DNA from 2 places in the Variovorax sp. GW821-FHT10C12 genome. Region 1 is predicted to be linked to the other one. Evidence: riboswitches for the same ligand, from Rfam matches in the RefSeq annotation. Region 1 holds a riboswitch; the other holds the start of a gene.
The links. Region 1 has a riboswitch for S-adenosylhomocysteine ahead of ahcY (adenosylhomocysteinase). Riboswitches for the same ligand answer to the same signal wherever they lie in the genome.

Region 1 (7,009 bases):
CTGATGGACCCGAGCTACGAAATGAAGACCGACTACGGCCGCGTGCTCGACTTCGCGGCCGAGGCGCTCAAGCGCTTCGCCACCGGCACCTACGCCGTCTGGTACCCGATCATTCCGCGCCCCGAGGCGCACGACCTGCCGCGCCGCCTGAAGACGATGGCGACCAAGGCCGGCAAGTCGTGGCTGCACGCCACGCTGACCGTCAAGTCGAGCAAGATCACGAAGGACGCCGCCTCGGGCGAAACGCAGCGCCCGGGCCTGCCGGCCAGCGGGATGTTCCTGATCAACCCGCCCTACACGCTGAAGGCGCAACTGGCCGAGGCACTGCCCCAGCTGGCCGAGCGCCTGGCGCAAGACCGCAACGCGGCCTACTCTCTCGAGAGCGGCGGCTGAGGCAAGCCGCTCAGCGGCGCTTGCGCGGCGGCACGATCACCCGCTTGCGCGCAGGTGCCGGCGCGCGAACGCGCGAGGTCGGCGCCTCGGGCAACAGCGCGGGCTGCAGATCTTCCGCCGCCACGGCCTGGCCGCCGCAGCGCATGCCCTCGCGGTCGATGACCGACAGCGCCACCTGCTTGATGCCCATGCTCGTGAGACCGATGCGGTCGGCCGCGGCGCGGCTCAGGTCGATGATGCGGCCCGGCGTGAAGGGCCCGCGGTCGTTGACGCGCACCAGCACCTCGCTGCCGTTGACCAGGCTGCGCACGCACACGCGCGTGTTGAAGGGCAGCGTCTTGTGGGCCGCCGTCATGGCGCCCATGTCGAAGCGCTCGCCGTTGGCGGTCTTGCGCTGATGGAACTGGATGCCGTACCACGAGGCCCCGCCGCGCTCGAAGATCTCGCGCGGTTCATCGCCGGGCACGCCGTCGTCCAGCGACTCGCCGGTGCCCGACACCGCGAGGTCGTAGCGCACCGACGGCACGGCCGAGCGCGGCGCCGCGCCGGGCGGCACGGCCAGGCCGCGTCCCAGCGGCTGCAGCCGCTTGCCGGCCGCTGCCGGCGTGGCGGCGGTGTCCGCGTCTTTCTCCTGCGTGGCAGGCGGCATGGTGCATCCTGCGAGCACGCAGGAGACCGCGACGGCGACCGCGCGCAGCCCTCTCAATCCAGGCGCTCCAGGATCGCCAGCGTGGCCGCCGACTGGTTCATCGTGTAGAAGTGGATCGCGGGTGCGCCGCCCTTTTGCAGGCGCTCGCACAGGTCGGTCACCACGTCCAGGCCGAAGGCCTTGATCGAGGCTGTGTCGTCGCCGAAGCCTTGAAGGCGCAGGCGAATCCAGCGCGGAATCTCGGCGCCGCAGGCGTCCGAGAAGCGCATGAGCTGCGTCGAGCTGGTGATGGGCATGATGCCCGGCACGATCGGCGTGTCGAGCCCCAGCTTGCGCGCGTCGTCGACGAAGCGGAAGTAGGCCTCGGGGCTGAAGAAATACTGCGTGATGGCCGAGTCGGCCCCGGCCTTCACCTTGGTCGCGAAGGCCTGCAGGTCGGCTTCGGGCGAGCGCGCCTGCGGGTGAATTTCGGGGTAGCAGGCCACCTCGATGTGGAAGTCGCGGCCGGTCTCTTCGCGGATGAAGGCAACGAGGTCGCTCGCGTACTGGAACTCGCCGCCGATGCCGTAGCCGCTGGGCAGGTCGCCGCGCAGCGCGACCAGGCGCTTGACGCCCATGGCCTTCAGCTCGGCCAGCTGCTCGCGCACGGTGGCGCGCGTGGCGCCGATGCACGAGAAGTGGCTGGCGGCGTCCACGCCCTCGGCCAGGATCTCCTGCACCGCACCGAAAGTACCCTGGTGCGTGGAGCCGCCCGCGCCGTAGGTGACCGAGCAGAACTGCGGCTTGCGCACATACAGCTGCTGGCGCACGGCGCGCAGCTTGACCGCGCCTTCGGGCGTCTTGGTCGGGAAGAATTCGAAACTCAGCGGAAGGCGCACCTGCGTCTCCTTAGGAACCGTCGCCCGCCTTGGCAGCAGCACGAACGGCGTGAATGAAAAACTCGCGGTTGCCGTCGCCCCCGGCGATCGGGCTGTCGAACCAGCGCAGCACCTTCAGCTCGAGCGCCGCGCAGGCGTCGTGCAGGCGCTTCTCGACCACAGGGTACATCGCCTCGTCGCGCACGATGCCACCCTTGCCGACCTGGCCGGGCTGCAACTCGAACTGCGGCTTGACCAGCATCAGCAACTGGCCGTCGTCGGCCAGGAACTGCACCACGGCCGGCAGCACCAGCGTGAGCGAGATGAACGACAGGTCGCCGACGATGAGGTCGAAGCGCGGCTCGGCCGGGGCTTCGACGACTTCGAGCGCCTCGCCAGCTTCTGCGTCTTCTTCATCGTCCACCTGCAGATCGGCCGGCGACAGCGCCCGCGCATTGACGCCTTCGATGGCGACCACGCGTGCGTCCTCGCGCATGCGCGGATGCAGCTGCCCATGGCCCACGTCGACGCCCACCACCTTGGCGGCGCCATGCTGCAACAGGCAGTCGGTGAAGCCGCCGGTCGACTGGCCGACGTCCAGGCAGAGCTTGCCCGTCGGGTCCACGCCGCTGGTCTTCAGCGCGCCTTCGAGCTTGAGGCCGCCGCGCGACACGTAGCGTGCCTCGGCGGCATCGGCGAGCTCGAGCTCGGCCGACTCGGGCACTTCGTCCTTGTTCTTGGCGACGTTGCGCCACGCATCGCCCGTGCCCGCGTCACGCCAGCGCATGCCGCCGGCGATGAGCCGCACGGCTTGCGAACGCGACGCGGCCAGGCCGCGCTCTACCAACAGTTGATCGGCGCGCACGCGGATCAATAGCGGTAGGTGTCCGGCTTGTAAGGGCCGTTCTTGTCCACGCCGATGTAGGCGGCTTGCGAGTCGGTCAGCTCGGTGAGCATGGCGCCGACCTTCTTCAGGTGCAGGCGCGCGACCTTCTCGTCCAGGTGCTTGGGCAGCACGTAGACCTTGCCGGCCTGGTAGGCGTCGGGCTTGGTGAACAGCTCGATCTGGGCGATGGTCTGGTTGGCGAACGACGACGACATCACGAAGCTCGGGTGGCCCGTGCCGCAGCCCAGGTTCACGAGGCGGCCCTTGGCCAGCAGGATGATCTTCTTGCCGTCCGGGAAGGTGATGTGGTCCACCTGCGGCTTGATCTCTTCCCACTCGTACTTCTCGATCGACGCGACGTCGATCTCGTTGTCGAAGTGGCCGATGTTGCAGACGATGGCCTGGTCCTTCATCTTGACCATGGTGTCGTGCGTGATGACGTCCTTGTTGCCGGTGGTGGTCACGAAGATGTCGGCCTTGTCGGCGGCGTACTCCATGGTCACGACCTTATAGCCTTCCATGGCAGCCTGCAGGGCGTTGATGGGGTCGATTTCGGTGACCCACACCTGCGCCGACAGTGCACGCAGGGCCTGGGCCGAGCCCTTGCCCACGTCGCCGTAGCCGGCCACGCAGGCCACCTTGCCGGCGATCATCACGTCGGTCGCGCGCTTGATGCCGTCCACCAGCGATTCGCGGCAGCCGTACAGGTTGTCGAACTTGCTCTTGGTGACCGAGTCGTTCACGTTGATGGCGCGGAACAGCAGCGTGCCCTTGGCGCTCATCTCGTTGAGGCGGTGCACGCCGGTGGTCGTCTCTTCGGTCACGCCGATGATCTCGGCCGACTTGCGGGTGTACCAGGTGTCGTCCACGGCCAGCTTGGCCTTGATGGCGGCGTAAAGAATGCGCTCTTCTTCGCTGGTCGGGTTGGCGAGCACGCCCAGGTCTTTTTCGGCGCGCTGGCCCAGATGCATGAGCAGCGTGGCGTCGCCGCCGTCGTCCAGGATCATGTTCGGGCCTTCGCCCTTCGAGCCCTTGGGACCGAAGTCGAAGATGGCGTGGGTGTAGTCCCAGTAGTCCTTCAGCGACTCGCCCTTGATGGCGAACACCGGCGTGCCGGCGGCGGCGATGGCGGCAGCGGCGTGGTCCTGCGTCGAGAAGATGTTGCACGAGGCCCAGCGCACTTCGGCGCCCAGGGCTTGCAGCGTCTCGATCAGCACGGCCGTCTGGATGGTCATGTGCAGCGAGCCCGTGATGCGCGCGCCCTTCAGGGCCTGGCCCTTCGAGAACTCTTCACGGATGGCCATGAGGCCGGGCATCTCGGTTTCGGCGATCTTGATTTCCTTGCGGCCCCAGGCGGCAAGGGACAGGTCGGCAATCGCCTGGTCGGCGGTCGAGACGGGGGTGGGCTTGAGTACAGCGCTCATGAGAACTCCAAAACTGGTTTGAAAGATGCCACTGCGTACGGGGAAGAAAAACTCACCGCGAGAACAGCGGGTGAGCGTGGTTGCGATGTGGTCCGAGCCTCACGCCTGACGGCGCTGCAACGCTCCTCGGAGCGGCGGATTGTAGTCGCGGCCGCCCGGCCCGCCAATCGACCGGGGCATCCCACATCACGGAAAGCGCCGGCGACCGCCAGGCCGGGCCGGGCGGCGCGGGCCACCCCGGGAAACTCCGCAGGCAAATCCGCGCTTGGAGCGCCCTGAGCCGCGTCGGCCCGGCGTATCGTGGCGGCGGGCCCCGGCCGCCCGGCCGCTGCCTGCATCCACCCGTTCGATTGTTTTCATCACCCGACACAGGAGATTCCGCACCATGGCCACTGCCAAGAAAGCCGCCGCGAAAAAAACCACCGCCAGCAGCGCCGGCGCGAAGCAGGCGGCGCCGTCCGCCGCGGACATGCTCGATCCGATGAAGAACCTCAAGGGCATGGCCGAGCGCCTGCAGAACCTGAACCTCACCGGCGGCGCCGGCAAGCTGCTCGACAGCGGCCGCAAGGACCTGCAGGCGCTGATGCAGGCCAACGAGAAGTCCTACCAGGGCCTGCAGACCGTGGTACAGCGACAGACCGAGATGATCAAGACGGCCATCGCCGAATGGCAGACCGCCGCCAAGGCGATGCCGGGCAAGGACCCGAAGGAAAACCTGGCCAAGCTCGACGAGCTGGGCCGCCAATCGTTCCAGCGCGCCGTCGACGACATCAAGGAGCTGGCTACTCTGGCCGCCAAGTCGCAGGCCGACGCCTTCGACGTGGTGCGCCAGCGCATCCAGGCCAACGTGGACGAGGTCACGAAGCTGCTGCAGCGCAAGTAACAAGAAGAAAAGAAAGGCCCGCATGACCGCCGTCGCGCCCCGCACCGAACGGCGCACCCGCGCCAACGGCATCGAACTGGCCTGGGACAGCTTCGGCGACCCCGAGGCGCCGCCGCTGTTGCTGGTCATGGGCCTCGGCGCCCAGATGGTCGCGTGGGACGACGCGTTCTGCGCCGCCCTGGCGCAGGCCGGCGGCCACCACGTGATCCGCTTCGACAACCGCGACATCGGCCACTCCACCCACCTGCCGCACGCCGGCGTGCCCGACATCCAGGCGCTGATGCTGCAGGCCATGGCGGGGCGGCCGCTGCAGGTGCCCTACACGCTGCGCGACATGGCCGGCGACTGCGCCGGCCTGCTCGACGCGCTGGGCATCGCGCGCGCCCACGTCGTGGGCGCGTCGATGGGCGGCGCCATCGGGCAAGAGATGGCCATCCACCACCCGGGGCGGATGCGCTCGCTCACCAGCATCATGTCGAGCACCGGCGACCCGGCCCTGCCGCCGCCCACGCCCGAGGCGCTGGCGGTGCTGTTCGCGCCCGCGCCGACCAGCTTCGAGGCCTACCTGCCGCACCACGCCAAGCTGTGGCGCGTGCTGCGCGGCCCCGACGCCTTTCCGCTCGACGAGGCGCGCGACGCCGAACGCGCGCAACTGGCCTTCCTGCGCGGCCTCAACCCGGGCGGCGTGGCGCGGCAGCTGGCGGCCGTGTTCGCGTCGGGCAACCGCAAGCCGGCGCTGCGCGCGGTGCAGGTGCCCACGCTGGTGATCCACGGCGATGTCGATCCGCTGGTGCCCGTGGCCTGCGGCATCGACGTGGCCGAGGCCATTCCCGGCGCGACGCTGCTGCGCATTCCGCGCATGGGCCATGCGCTGCCGATCGCGATGTGGCCGCAGATCATCGGGGCCATCGCCGCGCACACCGCACGGGCGGCGCGGCGCGACGATCACTGAAGAAAAAAACAGACACAACAACGAACCCAGACGGAGGTGTTTTTCATGAGCCAGTTTCCGTCCCTCGATCCCATGGCCCTGTGGCGCGAGCTCACGGCCCAGTGGGAAAAAAGCACCAACGAATTCGCCAACGAAGCCATGGCCTCGGACCCGTTCCGCCAGGGCATGCACGGCGGCATGAACGCCTCGCTCACCGCGCAGAAGGCAGTGGGCGACCTGATGGCGCGCTACCTCACGCTGCTGAACCTGCCCACACGCGGCGACCTGCAGGCGCTGGGCGAGCAGTTGCACCGCATCGACGACCACCTGGCGGGCATCCGCCGCGCGCTGGAAGGCGGAGCCGGGCCTGCCGCGCGAACCGCCGATGCAGCTGCTGCCCCGCCCCGGCCGCGCCGCACCAAGCAGCCGCCCACGGCGGCGGCAGCGCCTGCACCGGCAGCCAAGACCGCCGCCCCCAAGAAACGCCCCGCCGGAAAGCGCCGCCCATGAGCGCGCCGCCCGACACCTTCCAGCTGCCCGACATCCGAGGCGAGATCGAGCGCACGATCCAGCGCAACATCAAGGGGCTGGACTTCCTGACGTCGACCGCGCCCGCCGTCGGCCTCACGCCCAAGGACGAGATCCACCGGCGCGGCACGCTGAGCCTGTACCACTACCGCCCGATGGTCGACGAGATCTACCGCGTGCCGGTGCTCATGGTGATGGCCACCACCAACCGCGCCTACATCTTCGACCTCGCGCCGGGCCAGAGCATGGTCGAGTACCTGCTGCTCAAGGGCTACGACGTCTACGTGATGGACTGGAACGCGCCGCGCCCCGACGAGAAGCGCCTGCGCATCGAGGACTACGTGCTCGACTTCATTCCTGATTCGATCCGCCGCGTGCAGGAAGACTCGGGCGAGGACGACGTGACCATCGCCGGCTACTGCATGGGCGGCGTGCTCTCCACGCTGTACGCGGCGCTG
Region 2 (7,009 bases), on a different contig from region 1:
CCCATGCCCAGCCAGATGGCCGCACCGATGCAGGCCGTGAGCCGGTTGGCGTGCAGGATGCCGATGCGGAAGATCATCAGCACCGACAGCGCGCCCGCCAAGGCGTTGAGGAAGTGCGGCAGCACGTCGTCGCCCACCTGCAGCGCGGCGGCGTACAGCAGGTTGTAGTTGTACGGAAACCAGGGGTAGCGCAGCCAGTCGTGGATGCCCAGCGTGCCCTGCTGCGCCACGAGGCGTGCATACGGCAGGTGGTACATCAGCTCGTCGAAGGCGGCCGGCGGCGCGAGCGGCGCCACCAGCGCGGGCAGCGCGACCAGCGCCAGCGCGATGGCGGCGATGCGTTCGAAGCGGGTCCACGGCGGCGTGGCGGGCGCGGCCGCGCGCAGCGCCCGCACCTCGGCGCGCCAGCCGCGCCACTGCCACGCGGCGGCCAGGACGCCCGCGCCGATCAGCCCCAGCGTGGCCTCGCGGCGAAAGAGCCCGAAGATGGCCAGCGCCTGAAAGGCACAGATGTAAAGGCCGACACCGAGCGCGGCCGACATGGCCGCCTCGAGCCAGGCGTCGCGGCGCGAGGGCGGGCGCAGGCGCGCGAGCACCGCGCGGCCGGCACCCCAGCAGGCAATCACGAAGATCGCGAACTGGGCGTAGTGCGCGGCGGCAAAGATCAGCTTCTGAATATCAACTCCCGTGGCCGGTCACTCCGGTCGCGCCGACCGGCCGGCAGGTTCAAAGGTTCGGCGCCAGCAGGCGCTCGAGCTCCGCTTCGCTCGTGCGGCGCCGCGCGGCCTGGTCCTGCAACTGGTCGTGCCCGATCTTGCCGACGTTGAAGTACGTCGCATCGGGGTGCCCGAGGTAGAAGCCGCTCACGCTGGCGGCGGGCATCATAGCGAGGCTCTCCGTCAGGGTCATGCCAATGTCCGCGCAATTCAGAAGGTCGAACATCGGGCCCTTCACGCTGTGGTCGGGGCAGGCCGGGTAGCCGGGCGCGGGGCGGATGCCGCGGTACTTCTCGGCAATCATGTCGTCGTTGCTCAGGCCCTCGTGGGGCGCGTAGCCCCACAGGTCGGTACGCACGCGGTGGTGCATGGCTTCGGCAAAAGCCTCGGCCAGCCGGTCGGCCAGGGCCTTGAGCATGATGGCCGAGTAGTCGTCGAGGTCGTCGATGAAGAACTTCTCTTTCTTCTCGACGCCGAGGCCGGCCGTGACGGCGAACACGCCGACGTAGTCCTTCACGCCGCTGTCCTTGGGGGCGACGAAGTCGGCCAGGCAACGGCTGGGACGCATCACGCCGTCGATCATCTGCTTCTCGGTCTGCTGGCGCATGCCGTACCAGGTGAGCGCGACTTCGCTGCGCGTCTCGTCGGTGTACAGCTCGATGTCGTCGTCGTTCACGGTGTTGGCGGGCCAGAAGCCGACCACGCCGCTGGCGCTGAGCCAGCGCCCTTCGATGAGGCGCTTGAGCATGCGCTGGCCGTCGGCGTACACGCGCACGGCCTCGGTGCCGACGATCTCGTCCTTCAGGATGGCGGGGAACGGGCCGGCCAGGTCCCAGGTCTGGAAGAACGGCCCCCAGTCGATGTACTTGGCCAGCTCGGTGAGGTCGAAGTTCTTGAACACGCGCCGGCCGATGAACTTGGGCACGGTGGGCACGAAGTTCGCGAAGTCGACGGGCGTCTTGTTGGCGCGCGCCTTGGCCAAGGGCCACATCGGCACCTGCTTCTTGTTGGCGTGCTGCGTGCGCACCTTCTCGTAGTCGGCGTTGATCTCGTCGATGTACGCGGTGGCCTGGTCGGAGAGCAGCGACTGCGCCACGCTCACGCTGCGCGAGGCATCGGGCACGTAGACCACGGGGCCTTCGTAGTGCGGCGCGATCTTCACGGCCGTGTGCACGCGGCTGGTGGTGGCGCCGCCGATGAGCAGCGGGATCTTCTTGATGCGGAAGTGGTCGTCGCGCTGCATTTCGCCGGCCACGTACTGCATTTCTTCGAGGCTGGGCGTGATGAGGCCCGACAGGCCCACGATGTCCGCGCCCTCGACCTTCGCCTTCGCCAGGATTTCGTGGCACGGGACCATCACGCCCATGTTCACCACTTCGAAGTTGTTGCACTGGAGCACGACGGTGACGATGTTCTTGCCGATGTCGTGCACGTCGCCCTTCACCGTGGCGATGATGATCTTGCCCTTGGTGCGCACGTCGCGGCCGGCGGCCTCGTCGCGCAGCTTTTCGGCTTCGATGTAGGGCAGCAGGTGGGCCACGGCCGACTTCATGACGCGTGCCGACTTGACCACCTGCGGCAGGAACATCTTGCCGGCGCCGAACAGGTCGCCCACGATGTTCATGCCGTCCATGAGCGGGCCTTCGATCACGTGCAGCGGGCGGCCGCCCTTGGCCAGGATCTGCTGGTAGGCCTCTTCGGTGTCCTCGACGATGAAGTCGGTGATGCCGTGCACCATGGCATGCGACAGGCGCTGGTTGACGTGCACCGGCTGCTCCGGCGTGCCGCGCCATTCGAGGCGCTTGCTTTCGTCCTTGGCGCCGCTCTTGGCGGTTTCGGCCACTTCGACCAGGCGCTCGCCCGCATCAGGACGGCGGTTGAGCACCACGTCTTCCACGCGCTCACGCAGCGTGGGCTCCAGGTCGTCGTACACGCCGACCATGCCGGCGTTGACGATGCCCATGTCCATGCCCGCCTGGATGGCGTGGTACAGGAACACGGTGTGGATGGCTTCGCGCATCGGGTCGTTGCCGCGGAAGCTGAAGCTCACGTTGCTCACGCCGCCCGACACCTTGGCGCCCGGCAGGTTCTGCTTGATCCAGCGCACGGCTTCGATGAAGTCGACCGCGTAGTTGTCGTGCTCCTCGATGCCGGTGGCGATCGCGAAGATGTTCGGGTCGAAGATGATGTCTTCGGGCGGAAAGCCCACCTCGTCGACCAGCACGCGGTAGGCGCGCTCGCAGATCTCGATCTTGCGTGCGTAGGTGTCGGCCTGACCCTTCTCGTCGAAGGCCATGACCACCGCGGCGGCACCGTAGCGCTTGACCAGCTTGGCCTCGTGCTTGAACTTGTCGACGCCCTCCTTCATGGAGATGGAGTTGACGATGCCCTTGCCCTGGATGCAGCGCAGGCCAGCCTCGATGACGTCCCACTTCGAGCTGTCGACCATCACCGGCACGCGCGCGATGTCGGGCTCGCTGGCAATGAGGTTCAGGAAGCGGACCATGGCGACCTTGCTGTCGAGCATGGCCTCGTCCATGTTGATGTCGATCACCTGGGCGCCGTTCTCGACCTGCTGGCGCGCGACGGCCAGGGCGTCCTCGAACTGGCCGTTGAGGATCATGCGCGCGAAGGCCTTGGAGCCGGTGACGTTGGTGCGCTCGCCGATGTTGACGAACAGCGTGCCCTCGCCGATGGCGACCGGTTCGAGGCCGGACAGCTTCATGGGAGGGGGAGCGACGGGAGCGGAAACGGATGCGGGAATCTGGGACATGGCCTCACCTGCGGAAGAGTCGGACAGGCGAGCGTCGTTGTCGCCCCAAGCCTGACGATTCGCCTCTGTGGCGAACCGCTGCAACGCTCCTTGGGAAGTCGCGCATTTTAGGTCGATTCGATTGCGCCCTGGGAAAACCCCAGTTTTCATTCCTGCACGTGTCAACAGAATGCGCCCACCGTTTCTGAACGAACGTTCGTGTTTTTAACCAAACGTAAGGGAGTTCGCCGATGGCCAGGAAGTGGAATGTCCGGTTGCAGCATGCAGCCACCCCGATGCGCGCCGTGGCCTTGAGCTGCGGCCTCCTGGCCGCCGCGGCCCTCGCGGTTCACGCGCCACCGGCGCATGCCGCCGCCGGCGACAGCGCCACGCGCGTCGAGGCCCGCGTCACCTCCGACACGGCGAAGACCAGGTACCCGATCGTGCTGGTCCACGGCCTGCTGGGCTTCGACAACCTGCTGGGCGTCGACTACTTCTACGACATCCCCGGCCGGCTGGCCGCCGCGGGCGCCAAGGTGTACGTGGCGCAGGTGTCGGGCACCAACACCTCCGAGATCCGCGGCGAGCAGCTGCTGCAGGAGCTCAAGACCATCCGCGCGCTGGAGCAGAACCCCACGCTCAAGTTCAACCTCATCGGCCATTCGCAGGGCTCGCCCACGGTGCGCTACGTGGCGGCGGTGGCGCCCGACATGGTGGCCTCGGTCACCTCGGTGGGCGGCGCCAACGGCGGCTCGAAGGTGGCCGACCTGCTGGCCAAGCTGCCCGAAGGCGGCATCGGCCAGACCCTGGTGGTGAAGGCCGTCGGCCTGCTGACGGGGCTGATCGGTTTTCTCTCGGGCAAGGACCCGAGCCAGCTGCCCGAAGTGCCGCTGAACGCGCTGGCCTCGCTGACCACGGCGGGCGGCGCGGCCTTCGACGCCAAGTTCCCGCAGGGGCGCCCCGCGCCGGGCTCGTCGTGCGACGTGAAGAGCGGTGCGGCCGTGGCCAACGGCGTGCGCTACTACTCGTGGTCGGGCGTGTCGACCAGCTTCAACCTGTTCGACCCGAGCGACACGGCGCTGTCGACGCTGGGCAGCCTGTTCTTCTTCGGCGAGGCCAACGACGGCCTGCTCGCGGTCTGCACCACGCGCCTGGGCACCCACCTGGGCGACTACCGCCAGAACCACCTGGACGAGGTGAACCAGGCCTTCGGCAACACCTACGGCAGCCAGTTCCCGTACTACGAGAAGAAGCCGCCGGAGCTGTTCAGGGAACAGGCCGCGCGACTCAAGAGCGCGGGGCTCTGAGGACGCTGCGCATGCGCGGTGTGGCCTTGACCATCGGCGCGGTCGCGCTGGTGGCCGCGGGGACCGGCTGGCTGGCGCTCGGCCCCGGGGCGGTCGATGCACCGCAGGCCGCCGCGCCCCGCGCCACGACGGCGGTCGCGGTGCCCGGCGTGCCCCAGCCGGCGCAGTCCACCGCCGCGGCCCCCGACGCCCTCCTCACCAGCGAGCTCATCACCCTCTTCGACCAGGTGCTCGCCGAAGCGCAGGCCGACAGCAAGGCCACGCTGATGGCCCGCGCGCCCGCCCTGCTCGCCCAGCGCCTGCGCGAAGACTGGCGCGTGCGCGCACTCGGCCTGCTCGAGCGCTACGTCGACATGCAGGAAGCCCTGCGCACCCTGCAGCCGCCCGCGCCCGGCGACCCGGCCTTTTTGCGGCGCAGCCTGGAGGCGCGCGAAGCGGTGCGCCGGCAGTTCTTCGCGCCCGAGGAAATCGAAGGCCTGTTCGGTGACCAGATCCGGCAGGACCGGTTCATGGCCGAGAAGATGGAACTGCTGTCCAACCCCGACCTCACGCCCGAGCAGCGCGCCGCGGCGCTCGCGCAGAGCGAGCAGGCCTGGCTGTCACCCGCGCAGCGCGAGGTGCGCAAGGAGGCGGTGGCCCATCTGGACGTGATGCGCCAGACCGAGGCGCTGCAGGCGCGCGGCGCCAGCCCCCAGGAGCGCTTTGCCGCGCGCAGCGAGACCTACGGCTACGAGGTGGCGCGCGGCCTGGCCACGCTCGACCAGGAAACCCAGGAATGGAATGCGCGGCTCGACCGCTACGCCAGCGCGCCCGAGGCCGAGCGGGCCCAGCTGCGCGAGACGCTCTTCAACGAGAACGAGCGCCTGCGCCTGAGCGGTGCCCTGGCGATGCGCTCGGCCGCCGCGTCCAAGCCGGCGAGGTGAATCGGCTAAGTAAGCGCAGGCTTACGCAGGCTGCGCTTCGCCCATGGCCGAGGCCGGCAGGCCGAACACGCGGTCGAAGGCCCAGTTGAAGACGAAGGTGTAGACCAGGAAGAACACCACCAGGCCCAGGTCCATCACCAGCGCCTGCCAGAGCGACACGCCCAGGCCCCAGGCCAGCATCGGCACCAGGAAGGCGATCAGGCCGCCCTCGAAGCCGATGGCGTGGGCGATGCGGCGCTTCAGGCTGCGCCCGCGCACCGCCTGGCGCGACTCCCAGCGCTCGAACAGGGCGTTGAAGGTCAGGTTCCAGATCACCGCGATGACCGAGGCGCCCACGGCCAGCAGGCCCGAGTGGCCGAGACCCGCGTCCGACATCAGGGCCAGGCCGGCGCTGGCCGCCACGATGGCGATGCCCTCGTAGAGGGAGATGTAAACGATCCGACGCTGAAGGCCCTGCATGACTGTTTCTCTGTGTGTTTGACTGCGATGGAGGGACTTTATTTGCTTTTAGTTGATATAAAAAGTTAACTTGTTTCAGTTTTATTGATAGATCGGGCGCCATGGCTTTCTCCAGCGACAACGTCGAGGTCTTCCTGGCCGTGATCGACCACGGCTCGTTCTCGGCCGCCGCGCGGGCGCTGCGCAAGGTGCCGTCGGCCGTGAGCATGGCCATCGCCCACCTCGAGGCCGAGCTGGCGCTGCCGCTGTTCGACCGCAGCGGCCGCGAGCCCCAGCCCACGTCGGCCGCGCGCTCGCTCGAGCCGCAGGCACGGCTGCTCGCGGCCCAGCTGCGGCAGTTGCAGGTGCAGGCGCTGGCGCTCACGCAGGGGCTGGAAGACCGGCTCACGCTGGCCATCGCGCCCGAGCTGCTGGCCGCACCCTGGAGCGGGCCGCTGGCCGCGCTGGCCGACGACTACCCGTTGCTGCAGGTCGAGGTGCTGGCCGCGCCGCAGGCCGACGCGCTGGCGCTGTTGCACAGCGGCCGGGCGCAGCTGGCGCTGGTGTTCGAGCGCCCCAGCCTCGACGGCCGCGAGGGCTTCCAGGAGGTGGGCAGCGACACCATGGTGGCCGTGATGGCGCCCGAGCACCCCGTGCTGCGCGCCGCGGCCGGCGGGCGCCTGCGCGAGGAGCACCTGACCAACACGCGCCAGATCGTGGTCGCGGGGCGCGACCTGGCCACCAGCGACCCGCGCTTCGTGTTCGCGCGGCATGTCTGGCGCACCGACAACGCGCTGGCCGCGCTGAGCCTGATCACCGCCGGGCTGGGCTGGGGCTGGCTGCCGCGCAACTTCGCGCGGCCGCACGTGGCGG

Region 2: another riboswitch for S-adenosylhomocysteine. It lies ahead of metH (methionine synthase); the one in region 1 lies ahead of ahcY (adenosylhomocysteinase).

What each region holds. Positions count from the first base shown of each region.
Region 1 is NZ_JBWKNE010000006.1:265,393-272,401, forward strand. It holds gene AC07OH_RS24255 (23S rRNA (adenine(2030)-N(6))-methyltransferase RlmJ) at 1-393, shown strand, start outside; gene AC07OH_RS24260 (septal ring lytic transglycosylase RlpA family protein) at 404-1,042, opposite strand; gene metF (methylenetetrahydrofolate reductase [NAD(P)H]) at 1,096-1,920, opposite strand; gene AC07OH_RS24270 (TlyA family RNA methyltransferase) at 1,931-2,764, opposite strand; gene ahcY (adenosylhomocysteinase) at 2,770-4,209, opposite strand; S-adenosyl-L-homocysteine riboswitch at 4,275-4,343, opposite strand; gene phaP (TIGR01841 family phasin) at 4,595-5,092, shown strand; gene AC07OH_RS24285 (alpha/beta fold hydrolase) at 5,115-6,044, shown strand; gene AC07OH_RS24290 (hypothetical protein) at 6,090-6,533, shown strand; gene AC07OH_RS24295 (alpha/beta fold hydrolase) at 6,530-7,009, shown strand, end outside.
Region 2 is NZ_JBWKNE010000005.1:33,877-40,885, reverse strand. It holds gene AC07OH_RS21530 (ArnT family glycosyltransferase) at 1-626, opposite strand, end outside; gene metH (methionine synthase) at 727-3,489, opposite strand; S-adenosyl-L-homocysteine riboswitch at 3,512-3,587, opposite strand; gene AC07OH_RS21520 (esterase/lipase family protein) at 3,720-4,775, shown strand; gene AC07OH_RS21515 (lipase secretion chaperone) at 4,787-5,698, shown strand; gene AC07OH_RS21510 (PACE efflux transporter) at 5,720-6,157, opposite strand; gene AC07OH_RS21505 (LysR family transcriptional regulator) at 6,259-7,009, shown strand, end outside.